Regions from separate parts of the Shewanella sp. SM69 genome, predicted to be linked through region 1. Evidence: riboswitches for the same ligand, from Rfam matches in the RefSeq annotation. Region 1 holds a riboswitch; the other holds the start of a gene.
The links. Region 1 has a riboswitch for cyclic di-GMP ahead of L5M37_RS07030 (glycosyl hydrolase family 18 protein). Riboswitches for the same ligand answer to the same signal wherever they lie in the genome.
Positions count from the first base shown of each region.

Region 2: linked by a shared signal. The riboswitch ahead of gbpA (N-acetylglucosamine-binding protein GbpA) and the one ahead of L5M37_RS07030 (glycosyl hydrolase family 18 protein) in region 1 are both predicted to bind cyclic di-GMP.

Region 1 is NZ_JAKKRV010000003.1:252,156-261,500, reverse strand. It holds gene L5M37_RS07035 (IS4 family transposase) at 1-407, opposite strand, end outside; gene L5M37_RS07030 (glycosyl hydrolase family 18 protein) at 565-3,171, opposite strand; cyclic di-GMP riboswitch class I at 3,285-3,373, opposite strand; gene L5M37_RS07025 (ROK family protein) at 3,772-4,557, opposite strand; gene L5M37_RS07020 (aminopeptidase P family protein) at 5,262-7,049, shown strand; gene L5M37_RS07015 (HD-GYP domain-containing protein) at 7,223-8,488, opposite strand; gene L5M37_RS07010 (methyl-accepting chemotaxis protein) at 9,020-9,345, shown strand, end outside.
Region 2 is NZ_JAKKRV010000006.1:136,882-146,226, reverse strand. It holds gene L5M37_RS10460 (S46 family peptidase) at 164-2,320, opposite strand; gene L5M37_RS10455 (aromatic amino acid transport family protein) at 2,589-3,764, opposite strand; gene gbpA (N-acetylglucosamine-binding protein GbpA) at 4,327-5,772, opposite strand; cyclic di-GMP riboswitch class I at 5,896-5,995, opposite strand; gene L5M37_RS10445 (TMEM165/GDT1 family protein) at 6,406-6,960, shown strand; gene norR (nitric oxide reductase transcriptional regulator NorR) at 7,011-8,618, opposite strand; gene norV (anaerobic nitric oxide reductase flavorubredoxin) at 8,845-9,345, shown strand, end outside.

The DNA of each region.
Region 1 (9,345 bases):
ACGACCTGCTGCGCCTTGGGTGCAAACAATAAAACCGTGTGCGCTTCCAGCCCGCTGGAATGTTTGTGGGACGTGGTATGTCCAAGTTCTTCCACGACACTTGGGTGGGTGAACTCCAACGACGTGGTGTCTTCCAGCGCCAGTAGGCAGTCAAATGGTTCGCAGGCTTGCACTGTGGCAGCAAAACCTGCCTCAGCAATCGCTGCCGGACTGATATGCTCGTTACGGACAAAGCGATAAGCGGCTTCAATGTCTGCACTGGATGAAAGAGATTGCACGATAGATTGTCCTGTATGAGCTGCAAGTTGAGCCGCCAACTGTACAAGCCGTTTGGTCCTTCGTACATCCCCTAATTTTGCGCGCTGAAAAATGCTCTGTGCCCAGAGTGATGGTTCACTTAAAAACATGGCATGTGGTATCTGAAACAAAAGGTCAGGATCAGATCAGGTTAATTAAAAATGGTTCAAAAAAATCCCCCGGGGCAAACCGAGGGATTTGTGTAGAAGAGACAGGAATCCTCGCAGGGCTTTATTTTTTAACCAATAATATCAAAATTTTGGATAATTACTGGCAGGTTGCCGCGCCAATATCAACCCATACTGCTGCAACACCCGGTACATCACCTTTAGTCCAGTAACTCGCCTTCCAAACACGACCGTTATAGCGAGTAGTTTGACCGCCGTTATACACCACACCCGCATCCCAACCGAGATCAACTTGGCTGAGTAGCAGCCATTGGTCTGCGGTGCGAGATGGCGTATTGCCCTGAGTCCAATACTTTGCTTTCCATACCAACTGACTATGACTCACAGTATTACCCGTGTTGTATACCACACTGGTTTGCCAAGCAGGATAGTTACCGGCATTGGGATCGGTTGCATCGCATCCACCGCCGACCACTTTTGGCGTCACGGTCAGATTAGTCGATGCGCTCGCATCTAAGGCACCATCGGAAACCAGCACACTCAAACCATAGCGGGTCGCTTCGGTAACATTGGGGCCAGTAACCACTAACGTGGCACTATTTTGTCCGATTGCCGACACACCTGCGGGCACAGTCCAAGCGTAGGTTAAGGCATCACCATCTGCATCGGAGGCACTCGCTACTATACTGACGGTTTTACCCGCTTCAACTGTCGCAGTGGCTGCCACACTCACCACAGGTGCTTGGTTCGGAGTATCAGCCTTGTTAGTCACTGTCACTGAATCTGTGGCTGATAGCCCTTCTGGATCAGTCACTTTGAGACTAAAACTATAGGCAACATCAGTTTGCGTTGCAGCCAATTGAATCGCCGCATTCGCCATATCCGCATTCGCGATGGCAACACTTGGCCCAGAGACTTGAGTCCAGAGATAGCTTAAAGCAGCGTTTTCAGGATCGCGCGAACCGCTACCATTGAGCGTCACATCGGCGGGACCGGTGACATTCACATCCGCGTCCGCATTGGCAATGGGCGCTTTATTCACTGGCGGAGTGGTGCCTTCACCATGACCTAAACCTTCGTGCATGGCATTCAGAATGTCACCATTATCGGCATCAAGTTCCCACGCAAAAAGCCCACCAAGTTGATTAGAAAGCACATATTGCCCCTTGGCTTTAACTGAACGAGCATCATCGAAAGTGATTAAATCGCCAGTAGATGCCTTGAACAAAGATGGCGCCTCAGCTGTTTCGTCGTAACTGTAAGTCCAACCACTTCCCATGTAATCGTTCGCTATCTGACGATAATCCACCACACCAGCTTCCCAAGTACCTTTTACTTTGCCCGTTGCCGTCCCCGTGAAAGGATTATTACCACTGTAGCCATTGACACCTGTCCAACCGCGGCCATACATAGCGGCACCGACCACAATTTTCCCTGGGGTCACACCTTGGCCTAACAGCGCATTAACGCCATTAGCTGTGGTGTAACGGGTATTGGGATCCCAACTCGCTTCATACAGATTGGTTTGATGGCCGAGTTCAGTATTAGTCCAACCACCATTAAAGTCGTAACTCATCAAGAAGATGTAATCCATGTACTGCTGAGCAGCCTGATAATCGACTTTTTGAATTTTATCGTCACCAGCGCTAATAGCTGAGGTCAGCTCATAGGTACGACCCGTTTCGGCGCTTAGTTCATCAAGCATAGCCCGCAGTTCACGCATCAGAGTCACATAGGTTTCACCGTCATTGGCATTACCTAAATTTGGGTTAGCGCCATTTCCCCCTGGAAATTCCCAGTCGATATCCACGCCATCGAAGAATTTCCATGTCTGTAGAAACTCTTTCACCGAAGCGACAAAGATATCGCGCTTGGTTTTATCACCGAAGAAAAAGAAGGGATCCGAGAGGGTCCAACCACCGACCGAAGGTAAAATCTTCAAATCTGGATGTGCTTGCTTAAGTGCCATCAATTGACCGAAGTTACCTTTGTAAGGATCTGAATGCTCACTCACTCCCGCCTGCGGTATTTGAATCGCTGCCCAAGGATCGTGAATCGCAACTTTAAAATCACCACGACCACTACAGGCACGTTGCAACGCTTCGAAACTGCCTTCGATTTCTTTCAAGCTATCATTGATGCCATTACCACCACAAATTGGGGTAAAGCCATATAAAATATGGGTTAAGTTTTGCGCAGGTATCTTATCGACCGGAAATTTACGGCCGTATACGCCCCATTCGACAAAGTAACCTCCCACCACTTTGCCTGATTTATTCGCATAGGGACGGTTGTTTTCTTTTAGGGGAGCATTGAGTGGTACTAAATGGCTGCCGTCGGTATCAGCCACGAGGATTTGTTTAGCATCACTCGCTGTACAACCATCGCTGTTACACAGTTGTACTTGCATCTGATAACGGCCGCCCTTGTTCACCTTAAAGTTAGCGGTTCCAGACGCGCCAGATGGGCCTTCCCAAACCACATTGCCGTTGAGCAACACTTGGGCTTTATTGCCCACATCGCCACTCCAAAGGTTCCAACTGACGGAGACATCGGCGGCATCTTTCACCGTAACTAATTGATTGTAAGCGGTAGCCGCTTGATTCACTTCAATAATAGCGAACTTAGTTTCGCCCCAACCTAAAGTCGGTTTACCGGGCGCCGCTGCAAAAACGCTGGCACTGATGGTAGATGCCAGCGCTGATGCCACTAGCAAGGCTGATGTTGAAATTTGAGTCTTGAACATGAGATATCCCTATTGAATTTTTATATGAATCAATAAGGCAAACAAAGCGTAGACAGGAAACAGCACTCTCTTAAAACCATGCAAAACGACTGACAACTGCACGAAGAAAAACCTGTGGTATCCCCGCTATCATAGGTACAGACGAACCCTTAGACCGGAGGCTTTGCGTCCCAGTTTTTCAACTGGTTTGCCTTTTACACACAATGACAACGTTGTCATTGCAAATATCAGCATAAGCGTAAGCGCAATAAAATTGCAACAAAATATTATCAACTGTGTTATTGGCTAAAATCGTAAATAGAACTAGGCATCTGATAAGAAAGGAATTATGCAAATTAAACTATCGCTAATATTTACTTTGGGTAATGAGGATCATCTGAATACTTTAAGAATAAAAAAACAGGACTCGATATGCCAAAGGCATCATAAGTCCTGCTTTATATTTCACAATTTACGTCGCTTATGCAGCTAAAACTCAATCACTAAACATTCATGGCGCAAACCATTGTCGAACAACATGATGATCCTTATGCGCAGGGCATTTATGATCCTTATGCGCAGGGCATTTATGATCCTTATGCACGGGGTTATTTATGATCCTTATGCACGAGGATAGTCCCTTGCGAGCATCACTGATAAACCGCGGCAAACCAAGGTTTCCATATCATCGACACGATTGATTTTCATCTCAGCTAAGGGCGCGCTCAATGCCATTTGCTTTAAGCTTTCGAGGCAGCCTTTGTAGTAAGGAGCGCTATTCATCATACCGCCAGCAAGCCAAATTCGATTAGGATTAAATAAATTAACCGCCCACGCTAATCCCATGCCGAGATAACTGCCCGCGCGATATAAATCATCCTGAGTGGAGATTTTGCGGCTGCGCACTGAATCGCCACTGGCCAGTTGCTCTAAACTAAACTCGCCAGATTCTGTCATCACGCGACAAGGCCCCAACTCCCCCGCCACGCCCGTCGCTCCCGTAAAGACTTGTCCATTAAAGGCAATAGACATACCGATCCCAGTGCCGCACATGACCAATAACTCACAGGCATATTTCGCATCACAAGTCGCTTGCATACCCGCATCGATATCGTTGCAGATAAACTTAAGCTCACCCTGGGTTTTGACTGTATCGAAGCTCAATCCATTGAGTCCAGGTAAAGATTTACAAGAAACCAAACGATTATTTTGTACCAGTCCAGGTACGGCAATCGCTAGTTGGTAATGCTGTAAATCATAATCACGTTCAAACGCCGCGATTTGATTATTTAACTCTTCAATTTTAAAACCTTCACCTGTGGGGATTTTATATTGTTCTGTATGTCCCGCGAGATGAAGTTCGAACAGGGCTTTGGTACCGCCCACATCTATTGTTAGTATTTGCATCGCTTACTCCACTGATACATGTGCCCCACTCTGACCCCGAGTAGAGATGGCAAATGTTAGCATAGGGTCCAAATGTTAGCGATTGAATAAAACTTAAGTTGCTAATTTTTAAGGAACAAGTCCTAATTAAAACATGATCAACCTTTTATTTAATTCACTTTTCATGCTCAAAATCACATAAATAAATTAACAATAAACTCCATAACCTCAAGCGTCTTACCTGCACAAATTCACGATTGTATACAAAATCCTTTATTCGCTACCCTTGCATCTAGCGCGCTAGACTTGCGATAATCCGAGCCGGTTAAAACTCAAATCAACATATACCCAAGCTACCTGAAGATACGAGTTTCAGAGCGCCTAGGGTGCTTCAATTCAAGGCGTATCAATGACAGAATGTCGGCTACCTTTTGAATTGATGCAACACGGAAGTGAAGTGCCCTAGACGCTCCGTCCCGGCGTTTTTTAACGCACTTTATACTGCGTTGGTTATTTTTAACTTAGCCCACTAGGTCTGCAAATAACCGCAATCGCCATGGATGGCGTGAATGCCATTAATGCAGGAGCAATTAATGGCCTTGCCTAAAGTGCGTTAAATTACCGCTGAATCCTGCATCTTCAGGTTGTTTGGGTATAAACCATTCATCCTTAGGCGATCTTCGCCTACCGACTCGCATAGCATGCCAGTCTCAATTGGAGCCCTTATGTCACAATCAATCGCTAACCGTCTCGGTGCTATTCGTAACGAATTAACATCTGCTAATCTCGATGCTTTTATTATTCCCCGTGCCGACGAATATCTGGGCGAATATGTGCCAGCACATAACGAACGTTTGTACTGGGCAACCAACTTTACCGGTTCGGCGGGTATGGCTATCGTATTGAAAGATAAAGCCGCAATATTTACCGATGGCCGCTATACGGTTCAAGTTCGTTTGCAAGTCGATGCCACACTTTTCAGTTATGAAAGCCTAACCGATACACCACAAATTGAGTGGTTATGTGACACGCTACCAGCAGGATCTCGCGTTGGCTTCGATGCGCGCTTACACACCTTAGCTTGGTATGAAAATGCCAAAGTAACCTTAAATAAATCCCAAATCGAATTAGTTGCAGTTGAACAAAACCCCATCGATTTGCATTGGCAGAATCGCCCAGCACAGTCGAACGCGCCTATCACTTTGTTTAGCAACGAGAGTGCTGGTAAAACCAGCCTGCAAAAACGCATTGAAATTGGTGCATTAGTAAAAAAAGCCGGTGGTGATGTTGCCTTAATCGCCGCCTTAGATTCTTTCTGCTGGCTACTCAACATTCGCGGCAATGATGTACCGCGCCTGCCCGTTGTACTCGGCTGTGCCCTGCTCCACGCCAATGGTGATATGCAGCTTTTCACCGATTTAAGCAAACTCCCAGAGGGCATTGAGGAGCATGTTGGCGCTGGCGTAAGCTTTAAGGGCGAGGCATCTCTTGCCGATACACTCGCCAGCATGCAGGATGTAAAACTACTGGCCGATCCGAATTCTGCAAACGCTTGGGCACAAAACATTGCCCGTGAGGCAGGAGCAAAATTGATAGCTGGAATCGATCCTGTCGCTTTACCTAAAGCGCAGAAAAACGCCGCAGAACTGGCCGGCATGCGTGCCTGCCATATCCGCGATGGCGTCGCCGTGAGTCGATTCCTTGCATGGCTCGATGCCGAAGTGGCAGCCAATCGTATGCACGATGAAGGCACCCTTGCGGATAAATTGGAAAGCTTTCGCCTAGAAGATGAGCGTTACCGCGAGCCAAGTTTCGACACGATTTCAGCTGCCGGTCCTAATGCCGCTATGTGCCATTACAATCACAACAATGGCACACCAGCCATGATGACAATGGACAGCATCTACTTAGTGGATTCTGGCGCTCAGTATATTGACGGCACGACAGATGTGACCCGTACCATTGCGATAGGTGAAGTGACCGATGAGCATAAAAAAATGGTCACGCTGGTGCTAAAAGGTCATATTGCCCTCGACCAAGCACGATTCCCGAAAGGCACCTCAGGCCAGCAGCTCGACGCTTTCGCCCGCCAATATTTATGGCAACATGGCTTTGATTACGACCACGGCACAGGCCATGGTGTGGGCCACTTTTTAAGTGTGCACGAAGGTCCACAGCGCATAGGTAAAAATGTCAACGGTATCGCATTGATGCCCGGCATGGTGCTTTCCAATGAGCCGGGTTACTACCGCGCTGAGAGTTTTGGCATTCGCTTAGAAAACCTCGTCGTAGTGCAACACTGTGAAGCACTTAAAGGGGCTGAGCGTGAAATGTATGAATTCGATGCGTTGACTATGATCCCTATGGATGCGCGCCTTATTGATAAGAGCCTGTTAACGCAAGCGGAAATAGACTGGTTTAATGCTTATCATCAGCAAGTATTCAATACACTTTCTCCGTTGATGTCAGGGGATGAATTGGCTTGGTTAACTCAAGTGACTAAAGCAATTTAGCACTCCGCTGATAAGTAGCGATTTAAGTCGTTATTTTAGTCACTTACGCGCTATAAAATAGAACGCCCAAGGCAATTAGCATTGGGCGTTTTTTTAGCGCTATCAGTGTGTTTTAAAACCCACGCCTTATTTCAAAACCATGATTTCAAAACACGATTTAAAAACATGAGTCGCTAAACCATAGTAGGTTGTGCCATCGGCTGATAAGCATCATCCAGCGATGCTTTAGACAACACTTCAAAGTCCTGATGAATTTCAATAAAACAATCGACTAATTCAGGGTCGAAATGCTGACCTTTGCCTTCAATAATTAAGTCGATAGCCTCTTGGTGGCTAAAGGGCCGCTTATAACATCGGGGAGAAGTCAGCGCGTCATAAACATCAACTAGGGCCACTATCCTCGCCGAAAGCGGAATATCTTCACCTTTCAAACCAAGGGGATAACCACTACCATCCCACTTTTCATGGTGACCCGAAGCAATATCGCGGCCCATCTGAATAAAAGTACATTGGGGCGCATATTCCAACAAACTGCGTAGCACTTGTCCCCCGATCACAGGATGAGCTTTAATTTGCTCAAACTCCTGCGGCGTTAATTTACCCGGTTTAAGCAAAATCGCATCGGCAATACCGACTTTACCTATATCGTGCAAAATGGCCGACAAACTAATGTCTTGAATATAATCTTCGTTCAATTCTGCAGGAGGATTGGCGGCCAGTAGTCGCTGCGACGCGAGCATTTTCGAATACTGCCGCATACGTAGCAAATGCGCGCCTGTTTCGTTATCTCTGTATTCGGCGAGTTTAGCTAAGCCTAATACGGTAGCTTGGCGTGATGCTAAGGTTGAATCGAGTGCGTCAGCCAACTTACCTAATAAATAAGTAATAGTTAACGTCAACATGGCATTGGTCACGATAAAATTGACCACCACAACGGCCCAAATACCGATGCTATAACCTTGGGTTTCAGGCCAATTGAGCCAATTAAAATGATAGGCAAAACCAATCAATACCAAACTTAGCCCATTCAAACACTGGGCATATAAGCTGGCTCGATTTCCTAAAAAAATACCGACTAACGGCGGGAAAATAAATAACCAGAAAAAACCAGCTCCCGAAGGGCCAATCGCAATTAAAAAACCGATGCCAATAGCAAAACCTAGCAAGCAGCCACAGCCAAAACGCGTACTATCAGCAAGCTTAGGAAAAAACAGTAAAAGCAGTAAAAATAGATAAGCCAGCGTATCAAATACCACCATAAACCAGAGTTCGGCGATGACGCATAAATACACACTAGTGATGTATACAGGCACGCAGAGAATCGCTAGAAAGCCAAATAAACGTTCAAAAATCAAACGTCGCCAATGTGGCAGTGCCGCCGCTGTTCCCAAGGACGCTGTGGCTAATTTAGTTACACCACGCCTAAGTGATATCGCCATGGGAAGTTCCTCTTATGTAGCATTCCCGCTGTGAGCTAATGAACTAGAAGAGCAAAATTAAGATACACCACTGAAGCAAGGAAAAATAAGCCATCTTTTGTTGCCCATTAAAGAATAGACTAAGGCCAATAAAGCGCTCCATGAATACTGCGATATCAAGCCGAATCAAGGACATTAGTCCAATATCATCGAACATAATTTATATTTAAGATGAATGACAAATACCCACTCAAGACATAAAAGAATAACCCTATACAAAATACTAGAATTAACGATTTAACAGGATAAACGCTCGTTTAACTCCACATTCTCGCTACTTAAAAACTTTATATATTGCAATAGCTTATAAATACGACGAACGATTGATTTTCACCAGTCAGCCATGAGAAACCGCTCTCCTATACCCACACAAAAATGATACTCTTATCACATAACAAACTTACTCCGATGAGAGTCAGCACAAGAAAATTCGCGCCTAACACCGCGCCCTGAACCCTAATGAACCACATCGGCCCTGAATGGACACACTAAATGAGCCAGAGTAACGCCTCAGCGAATAAAATAGTTAATACACAGAGATCAGATCAAGAAATCCGCTTAACACCACAAGATGAACTCATTTCCACCACTGATACTCGCGGTATCATCACTTACGTTAATGCCCGTTTTGCCGAAGTCTCAGGTTATAGCGATCAAGAATTAATTGGCAGTGCCCACAATATGGTGCGCCATCCGGATATGCCGAGTGCCGCCTTTAAAGAAATGTGGGGAAAACTTAAGTCAGGCCAATCTTGGCGCGGCATAGTCAAGAACCGCTGTAAAAATGGTGGCTTCTATTGGGTCGATGCCTTTGTGTC
Region 2 (9,345 bases), on a different contig from region 1:
TTCCAACCTCCGAATACAAAAATAGCGATAAACCCAGTGAGTTTATCGCTATTTTGCTGTCTTGTTATTTCAGCATTCTTAAAGCACTAAATCGCACTTGAATGCTGATAATCCAAATTCACTATGCCACTATAGGCCGCACCATTGCTGATGCGGCAATGGATTACTTAACGATTTCCATCTCGGCTAATAAATTGTCGGCATGATCTAAATACTTCATGACCCACAGCATATAACGGCTGTCGACATGAATAGAACGGTTAATTTCATTATCAAATGCCCAACCGCCGATAATACTTTCATACACACCGTCGAACAATAGGCCGACGAGTTCAGCACGGCCGTTTAAGGTCGGTGAGCCAGAATTTCCGCCAGTAGTATCTAAAGTTGATAAAAAGTTTACTGGTACAGAATCTATTGATTTCATATAGAAATCACCATATTGCTTCTGCTTAATCAGCTCTAACTCTTTCTTCGGTGCATCGAATGGGTCAACACCCGTGTCCTTTTGCACTATGCCTTCAAGGCGAGTGAATGGCACGGCCACTAAACCGTCTTTTGGCGAATAGCCTTTCACATGACCAACCGTGACACGTAAGCTTGAGTTAGCATCGGCATACACTGGCTTACCTTGCTCTAGGTTGTAAGCAATAATGGCATCCATATATTGCGGACGCACCTTCATTAGTTCACCCGCTAATTCTTTTTCTTTCTTTTCTTCGGCCATATCGGTGTCATACATAGCGACAGCGAATTGAATGAAAGGATCTTTAGAGGCTTTAAAATCGGCAACGGATTTATCCATCCACGCCAGACGAACGTCTTTCTTACCTAACTCAGTTTTGGCGTACATTTTATCTAAGGTTTTCGAAAGCTTAGCTTCACTAAACTTTTTATCGATACCAAAGGCTTTATCCAATGCGGGTAGGCGCTGATCTTCTGGCAGTGCGGCGTAGCGTTTTAGCATGTCGAGCAATACCGCTTTATCAACGCTTGGCGCATAACGACGGTCAATACGCTCCATGCTGGCTTTTAGACGTGTCATATCACGATCTTGGAAGCCCGGTTCACGCTGCATATCTGGCAGTTGTTTCTCGTTCGCGAGGCGATATAAGCTGCGCGCCGTCGGCAACATAGTCGTACTGCCTATGTAGCTTAAGATCATGTCACGCTCTTGATGCGTTTTGCCTTTGGCAATCAAGGCATCTAATTCCGCTAAGGTTTTACCGTATTTCGCTTCACGACTGCTGTCTTTGGCTATCCACGCCGCAAGCTTAGCTTCGAGGGCTTTACGGTCAGCCAACATGGTTGATTTGCCGTAAAACTCGATCATAGAAGTGAAGTTTTTCGCGTAATTTGCAAGGCCAGCAATTTGACTCTCGTACTTAATACGCTCGTCACTGCCCTCTGGCGCGGTTTCTTTAATGATCTCTATAAAGCGTTCACGCAGCATTTTGCCTTCGGGATAAGCCCACTCAAACTCATTTTGAACTTCAGTGGCTGTGCGATATCTGTTGGTGCGACCTGGGTAGCCTGCCACCATCACAAAATCCCCCTCACTCACGCCTTTAGCCGATACTTTTAAGAAACTTTTTGGCTCATAAGGCACGTTGTCAGCACTAAATTCTGCGGGTTTACCTGCTTTAGATACATAAGCACGGTAGAAAGAAAAATCGCCTGTGTGACGTGGCCACATCCAGTTGTCTACGTCGCCGCCGTATTTACCCACGCTCGCGGCTGGGTTATAGACTAAACGCACATCACGGATTTCCAGTTGTTTAACCAGATAATATTCGAGACCACCGTGAAAGCTATACACTTGGCAACGGTAACCATCTTCTTTTTCACATTCAGCAACTAAGGCTTTTTCTTGGCTTTCAACACCTTGATAGAAGGCGCTGCCCACTTTACCTTCAAGCCCGTTTTTAACTCGCTGAGTGACATTAGTGACATCTTCAGTCACATAGACACGTGAGCCAGGGGTCGCAGGTAATTCATCGGCGAAGGTCTTAGCTAAAAAACCATCCTGCAGCAGATTTTTCTCAGGAGTGGAGTTGTATTGAATCGCCCCATAGGCACAGTGATGGTTAGTCACGACTAGGCCCTTTGGCGATACAAATGATGCAGTGCAACCGCCAAGGCTTATCACGGCATTCATCGGGAATTCGGTGAGTTTAGAAATCGATTTTGCATCAATTTCAAGGCCTTTTGCTTTCAGCTCATCAGCCATAGCAGGCAGTTGATGGGGCTGCCACATACCTTCGTCAGCCTGTGCGCCAAAACTAGCGGCCACGGCAACTGTGAGTAACCATTTTTTCATTGTGTTAAGTCCGTTTTATGTGAATGAAGCCACGCGCAAGCTGGGCCATTTTCTCGTTTTAATAGCGTTGTTTTAATTTTAAATAACTGTGCTAAAACCCAGCATCACTCGCTTTAAAACCTAAAAAGCAAAAAGTCAGGCCGGGGCCTGACTTTATCACATGCAACACTCTCTATAACAGACTCTGAAAAACTCGCTTACAAAGCAAATACATTTAATCAAAGTTACCCAGCAGCGTTCGCTAAAAAGCCACGCCTATTGCAATGAATTAGATCCCAACAAATAGTTGGGCACCCACAATCACTGCACCTAACAAACCAGCAATGACTAACGCAACAGATCCGCCAGACACTTGATAACCACCGAGCTGCGACTGACGTTGACGCAGTGCCATAACAATTGGCAAGAAGATGATCATCACGACCAATGGTACGGCTGCAAATCCCAGTACCGCCACAAAGCCTTCAGGCAAATACAAGGCACACAAAACAGGCGGAATAAAGGTCAGTAACCAAGTTTGAATACGGCCGGCAAACGTTTCTTTGGCGCGAGTTAATTCGGCGATAAAGTCATATAAACTTAAGGTCACACCGAGGAATGAGGTCACTAAGGCTAAGTCAGCGAATAATGAAATACATTTGCTGATCCAAGGCGTATGAGCAATATCCTGTAATGCCGTGACGAGTGAAGGTAGTGAACCTTCAAAACTATTCACCTCATATCCGCCTACTGTGCCTAAAGTCACCAATAACCAAAGCACATAACAAGCAAGTGGGATAGTCGAGCCGATTAACAACACTTTACGCAGTGATACTGCATCGCCATCGAGATAACGCACTAAAGTGGCGATACAGACGTGGAAACCAAACGAAGTAAACACCACGGGAATTGCCGCCATCCAATTGCTGGTCATAGACTCGGCAATCGCACCAGTTGCCATGCTAGCAATACTGACTTCGGGCAATAAAAATAATACCACCACCACGAGCAATAGAATCATTAACGAAAATAGGAAACGTGAAACTTTATCGACCCAAGCAACACCTAGCGCCGCAAAGCCACCGAGCACCAGTGTAAATAACAACACTGCGACTTGATTATCGAGCACGATATCGAACATGTTCTTCGCTTTAAGCACTAATAACGAAGAGCCGCCGGTGAGATAAGCCGCGGTCAAAGCAAATAATAAACTCAGGAAAGAAGCACCTTGAATTATTTGACCTTTTTTACCCAGTAACTTACCCGTAATAGCATGCACGTTATCTCCCACGCCAGTGCGTAAGTTAATTTCGAGCATCAGTAATGAGGTATAGGCGGACACGCCCCAAATAACGACGAGTAACACTAAAGCAGGGATAATACCTAAAGCCGCAGTGGCTAAAGGTAACGCTAACATACCTGCGCCAATGGCCGTCCCGGCAACGATGGCGATCGAGCCTAACATTTTTGAATTCACACAATAGTCCTGTTCAATAATTAATTATTATTTTATTTGAGTAAGATTTGAACCGATAAAGCCTTGCGTCTTAAATCGAAATAAGCGACACATCACTTAAAGCATCCAATCAGATCTCGACCTAGCAGATCAATTGGCCCCAATAGCTTTTGAATGTTTCAACCCAGTAGCCATTGAGGCTAACTAAATCGATTATTGAAAAATGGCATGACTTTCAATTGTGATAGCCCAAATTAATGTACCGATATAAGCATCGATTAAATAGATAGTTTGGGACATTAACAGAGCCAAACCCAGTGGGCAAGCCAGTTGTGAACAAAGAAGGGTAGCAAACGGTACGGTAACAACTTAATAGCGCTGTGATAAACGAAAATAAACAAGCCAACAAAATCGCTACCTTTGTTGAGAATACCTGTAATCTTGTATTAGGCTCGAATCAAAATAAAGCCGGTCTTTTTCCATCCGATGCAGACAAAAAGGGCTTAAACACAGCAAATATGTTTAAGCCCAATCACACCTTTTTGAAGCTAGGTTAGCTCAAAAAGTTAATTTACAGCTCAGTCCACGCCATAGCCCAAGAAGCGCCAACACCTGGCTCAAATCCTGTGGCAGAAGCCGACCACTGCACGCAATAGCCGCTATAAGGGAATGGCTTACATTGATACACTTTGCCATTTTTAGGCTGTAACACTGTAGTACCTGCAACGTAACCTTTCACGCCTGCTGGGAATACAAAATCAGCTTCTGGTGCAGGAGCTTGATCCTTTAAGAAGAGATCAAAGTTCTGCTGAATAACATCACCTTGTTTAGGCTCAGCTTTTACCTGCAAATGATAATGCCCAGCTTTAGGCTCAACGACGTCTAACACTAAGCTAGCACTGGTATCGTTAACAGTTTGGCTCACAAAACCTGCCGCGGTGCCATCATGGCTAAACAAATACGCTGACACTAGCATCTCGGCGTTACTGGTCACATCAAAGCTGACCTTCGCCGCACCATCGATAATTTGATAATCGTCGGCAAGTAAAGTGACTTCTAAGCTGTTGCCCGGAGCAGGAGCTAAATCAAATCCTACTTCGACACGCTCAATACCTGAGTTGTTCGCTGTAAAAATGTCGTTTTTGCCATACACAGGCTCAATCACACCCGATGCATTTTTTTGTCCCGCTTTTAACTGGGACTGCTGAGCATTAATCGCACTTGCTAATAGGAAAGGCCAATTTTGTTTATCACCTTGAGTCGCATCGCTAATGGTAATGACTGTTTGCTTAGCCGTTTGCTCACCATTGACGTCAAACACCCGGGTCATCACTTTATCGCCTGCTTTTAGATTGAGTGACGGATTGATATCCCCCACATCTTGCCATTCACTCGGCACAACAGGACCCGAGCCCAAGTTCACATCGATAGCATTGTAGAAACTATTCGTCGTATCTCCCACTTCCCACACGGCCAAGATCACTTGATAACCACTGCGACCTTCTGGCACGTAGCAGTCATGGGTCACTAACTTAGGCGGCTGTTCCATACCACCATCAACTACGCAAAAGGGTGCTAAGTCAAAGCTCGCTCGGCTCAAAGCTTGGTTTGGGTTCCAATCTTGGCGAGTTAAATAGTAACGCCAATTACGGGTGACATGGTTTGCTGTGAACTGCCAACTGAACTTATTCCAGCCCGCTTTAATATCCGTCTTTGCCCAACGGCTCGGACTTTGTTCATCCAAAGGTGAAAAAGCACCATTGCCAGCACTCGCCAGTTTGCCATCAGCAGGACCTGATTCAGGAAAACCCGATGGCCCCTCAACACTTTGCGGCTCCCATTGCACCGCGCCACAATTGGCATTTTTACCTGTTTTACAGGCATATGAACGCGATTCAGGTGCCACAACATAACCGTGCGCCTGCGCAGAGATACTCACAAACGCATTCGTCGCCATTACTGCCGCGGCCAATAAACTCAATTTAGAAATAGGGGAAAAAACAGTAGGATTTGCCACTTTAATGCACTCCATTGATTGCCTATCATCCTAAACATAATGATAGGCTTAGATATAAAAGTGGTATTTGGGCAAACAACAGCATTAAACAGCAGTCGTTTATCTTTCACAGAAATCGAATTCTGCGGCAACTCCGCTATCTTAGTTCACTAAAAAATCCATTTACAACCTTAGACCGGAAGCTTTGCGTCCTAACTTTTCAATTAGTTTGCCAAATACAGTCGTTATCATTGAGTCACTACGAGTTAACAGTATGTAACCAAGTAGAAATGACTTGGCTAAATTAGCAACAAAAGACAACGTTGTCAAAAAATAATTCATTTATATTCATTAAGTTACAGAATGTGGATCGGTATTTTTCTGACACCCGTCAAACATTTATCAGCACCTACTGTTATAAACTCGTGCTTGAAACTAAATCTTACCTAGGTATAATGCCCACCTCGCTTCGGGGGAGTAGCTAACTGGATTTCGAGCCATCGTCATCTAGGGTGAACATCAACATACTTGGCAACATGCCATGGTGTTCACAGCAAATCATAGATTTGCCCAGCAAGACCTGAGCACAATGACCGCACCTAGGGGTGGACGGTTTATTGTGCTTATGTCATAACCACCCCTAAAGGATCACACTTGGAAGCCCTACTTGCCTCAACCTTTACGGTTGCTATCGCCGAAATTGGTGATAAAACTCAATTACTTGCACTAATCCTCGCCGCAAGATTTAAAAATAAAACCGCCATTATTTTAGGTATTTTGCTGTCGACATTATTTAACCATTTTGCCGCAGCTTGGATTGGCCAATGGGCGATTAACTGGGTAAGCCCAGATCTGGCACGTTATTTAGTGGCTGCGTCATTCTTTGCGATCGCTCTTTGGGTGTTAATCCCCGATAAAGTCGATGCAGAAGAGAGCCGTTTCTATAAAATGGGCCCCTTTCTCGCCACCTTTATCCTGTTTTTTATCGCCGAAATGGGGGATAAAACGCAAATCGCAACTGTGGTATTAGCTGCAAAATACGATTCATTAACTATGGTGGTTGCTGGCACAACCTTAGGCATGCTGCTTGCTAACGTACCCGTAGTGATCGCAGGCCACTTCAGCGCCGAAAAATTGCCTATGTTGTGGATACACCGTGGCTGCGCCGTATTGTTCGCACTCTTAGGCGTAGCAACACTGTTCTTCTAAGAATCGAGGTAGGGGTTTTGCTGCAGAATAAAATTTCTTCACGCAATATTTTATTCTTTTAAACCTAACCGTTTTGCAAGTCGGTGCAAATTACCTGTATCGATTTGCAATATTCTTGCACACGCAGCCCAATTTTGTTGATTCGCGGCTAAAACTTGGCGAATAAGTTGACGCTGATATCTCTCAGTCGCAGCCTTAAGCCCCAGCATAACACTGGAATTATCTTGCGATTGTCCCTCACGACAGGCCGACTCAGACCTAAATGCTAATTCACTGGCTGGCGTTGCAGCATCTGATGGCCTATCTTCGTCGACTGTTCTGTGTGCTTGATTCATCAAAGAATCGAGCTGAAAATGTTTATTACTTAAGCTGATGTAAGTCGTTTTTAGCTCGGCTTTCGCCAACACCGCAGCCCTGTGTATCGCATGCTCTAGCTCACGCACATTACCCGGCCATGTGTATTGCTCTAATAACTGCTGCGCTGCGGGTGTGATATTGATATGGGTGAGTCCTAACTTCGCTTTACAACGTTCAAGAAAAAAACCTGTCAGCATGACAATATCTTGCCCACGCTCTCTTAATGGTGCTACGTGGATAGGAAATACGCTCAACCTATGGTAAAGGTCGAAACGAAAACGCCCTTCCGTTGCCTCTTGGTGCAAAATTCGATTAGTGGCGGCAATAATCCGAGTATTCACTTTTAGGCTCTTATCACTGCCAACTCGCTGTAATTCACCGTATTGTAAAACCCTCAATAACTTAGCTTGCAGCCCCAAGGGAAGCTCCCCGATTTCATCTAAAAACAAGGTCCCCTTGTCAGCGAGTTCAAACTTGCCTTGCCTATGACTGATTGCCCCCGTAAATGCCCCTTTTACATGCCCAAATAACTCGCTTTCGGCGACGGACTCCGGCAGTGCAGCGCAGTTCAAATAGATAAGTGATTTATCGGCTCTGGTCGATTGATTATGTATCGCCGCGGCCACTAACTCCTTACCCACGCCAGTTTCGCCAGTAATTAATACCGATAAGTCAGTGCCTGCCACGGCACTTATCTGCTGCTTTAGCGATTGGATCTGTGTGGATTGCCCTATGATCTCCTGCTGACTAGCAGGACGATTGAGCACCTCAGTTCCATTGGAAACTTCAACAACTTGGGATTCTAGCTGTTGCATCAATAACGCAGTATTAAGACTGGCTGCGGCCAGTGCACTGATCACACGCAACTCGCTATCACTAAAACCATCAAACTGATGAGGGTTGAAACCATCAATGGTGAGCGCCCCAATTAAGCGATCGTTCGCGATTAGTGGTAAACCAATGCACGCATGTACATGTAAGTTCGCACTATGATGTGGAATTAAACCATCATACGGATCGGGAAGTTCACTGTCGGCCGGGAAACGAACCACATCGCCAGCACGGGCGATAGCCTCTAATCTCGGATGTTCACTAATTTGAAAGCGCCGCCCTAACACTTCGGCAAAGAGCCCATCTATCGCCAAGGGGACAAATTGCTGCTCCCGAAATGCCAATAATGCCGCAGCATCACAATTGACACGCCGCCTGACCACTGCCAACAAACGCTCAAATCTGTCTTGCGTCGACACGCCGACAGTTAAATCTAAGGCTAACTGAGTTAAATCAGCATGGGCACTCATAGCACATCCACAGTCAAATAAAGTCATATTGACAACAGTGTAATGTCAATTTGACCAATATCAAATTGTCATTATGACACCAGCAAGTAATTTCAAATGTTGAAATACGTTAATACCAATAAAAATCAACACCTTATAATTTTGGCATAGTGAGTGCAATAAGAGATTTAACTAAATAAGCAAGATTTACGTAGCGCATTCATTATTAATTATCACAGGTGTATTTATGACTATTCATGTAAAAAACAATATCCACTGGGTGGGCCAACGCGATTGGGAAGTGCAAGATTTTCATGGTACTGAGTACAAGATAACTAAAGGCACAAGCTACAATAGCTACCTTATCCGTGAAGAAAAAACCGTGTTAATTGATACAGTTGATCATCGGTTTAGCCAGCAATTCTTACAAAATCTTGAAGCTGAAATTAATTTAACCGACATAGACTATATTGTGATGAACCATGCAGAGGAAGACCACTCAGGCGCCCTGACTGCATTAATGGCCAAAATTCCTAACACTCCAATTTACTGCAGTGAAAATGCGGTCGACTCCATTGTAGGACATCACCACCACCCAGAATGGAATTTCATTACCGTAAAGACAGGTGATAGTTTAGCAATAGGCAATGGTAAGCAACTGATATTTATCGAAGCACCTATGTTGCATTGGCCAGATAGCATGATGACATACCTCACCGAAGATGCGGTTTTATTCAGTAACGATGCC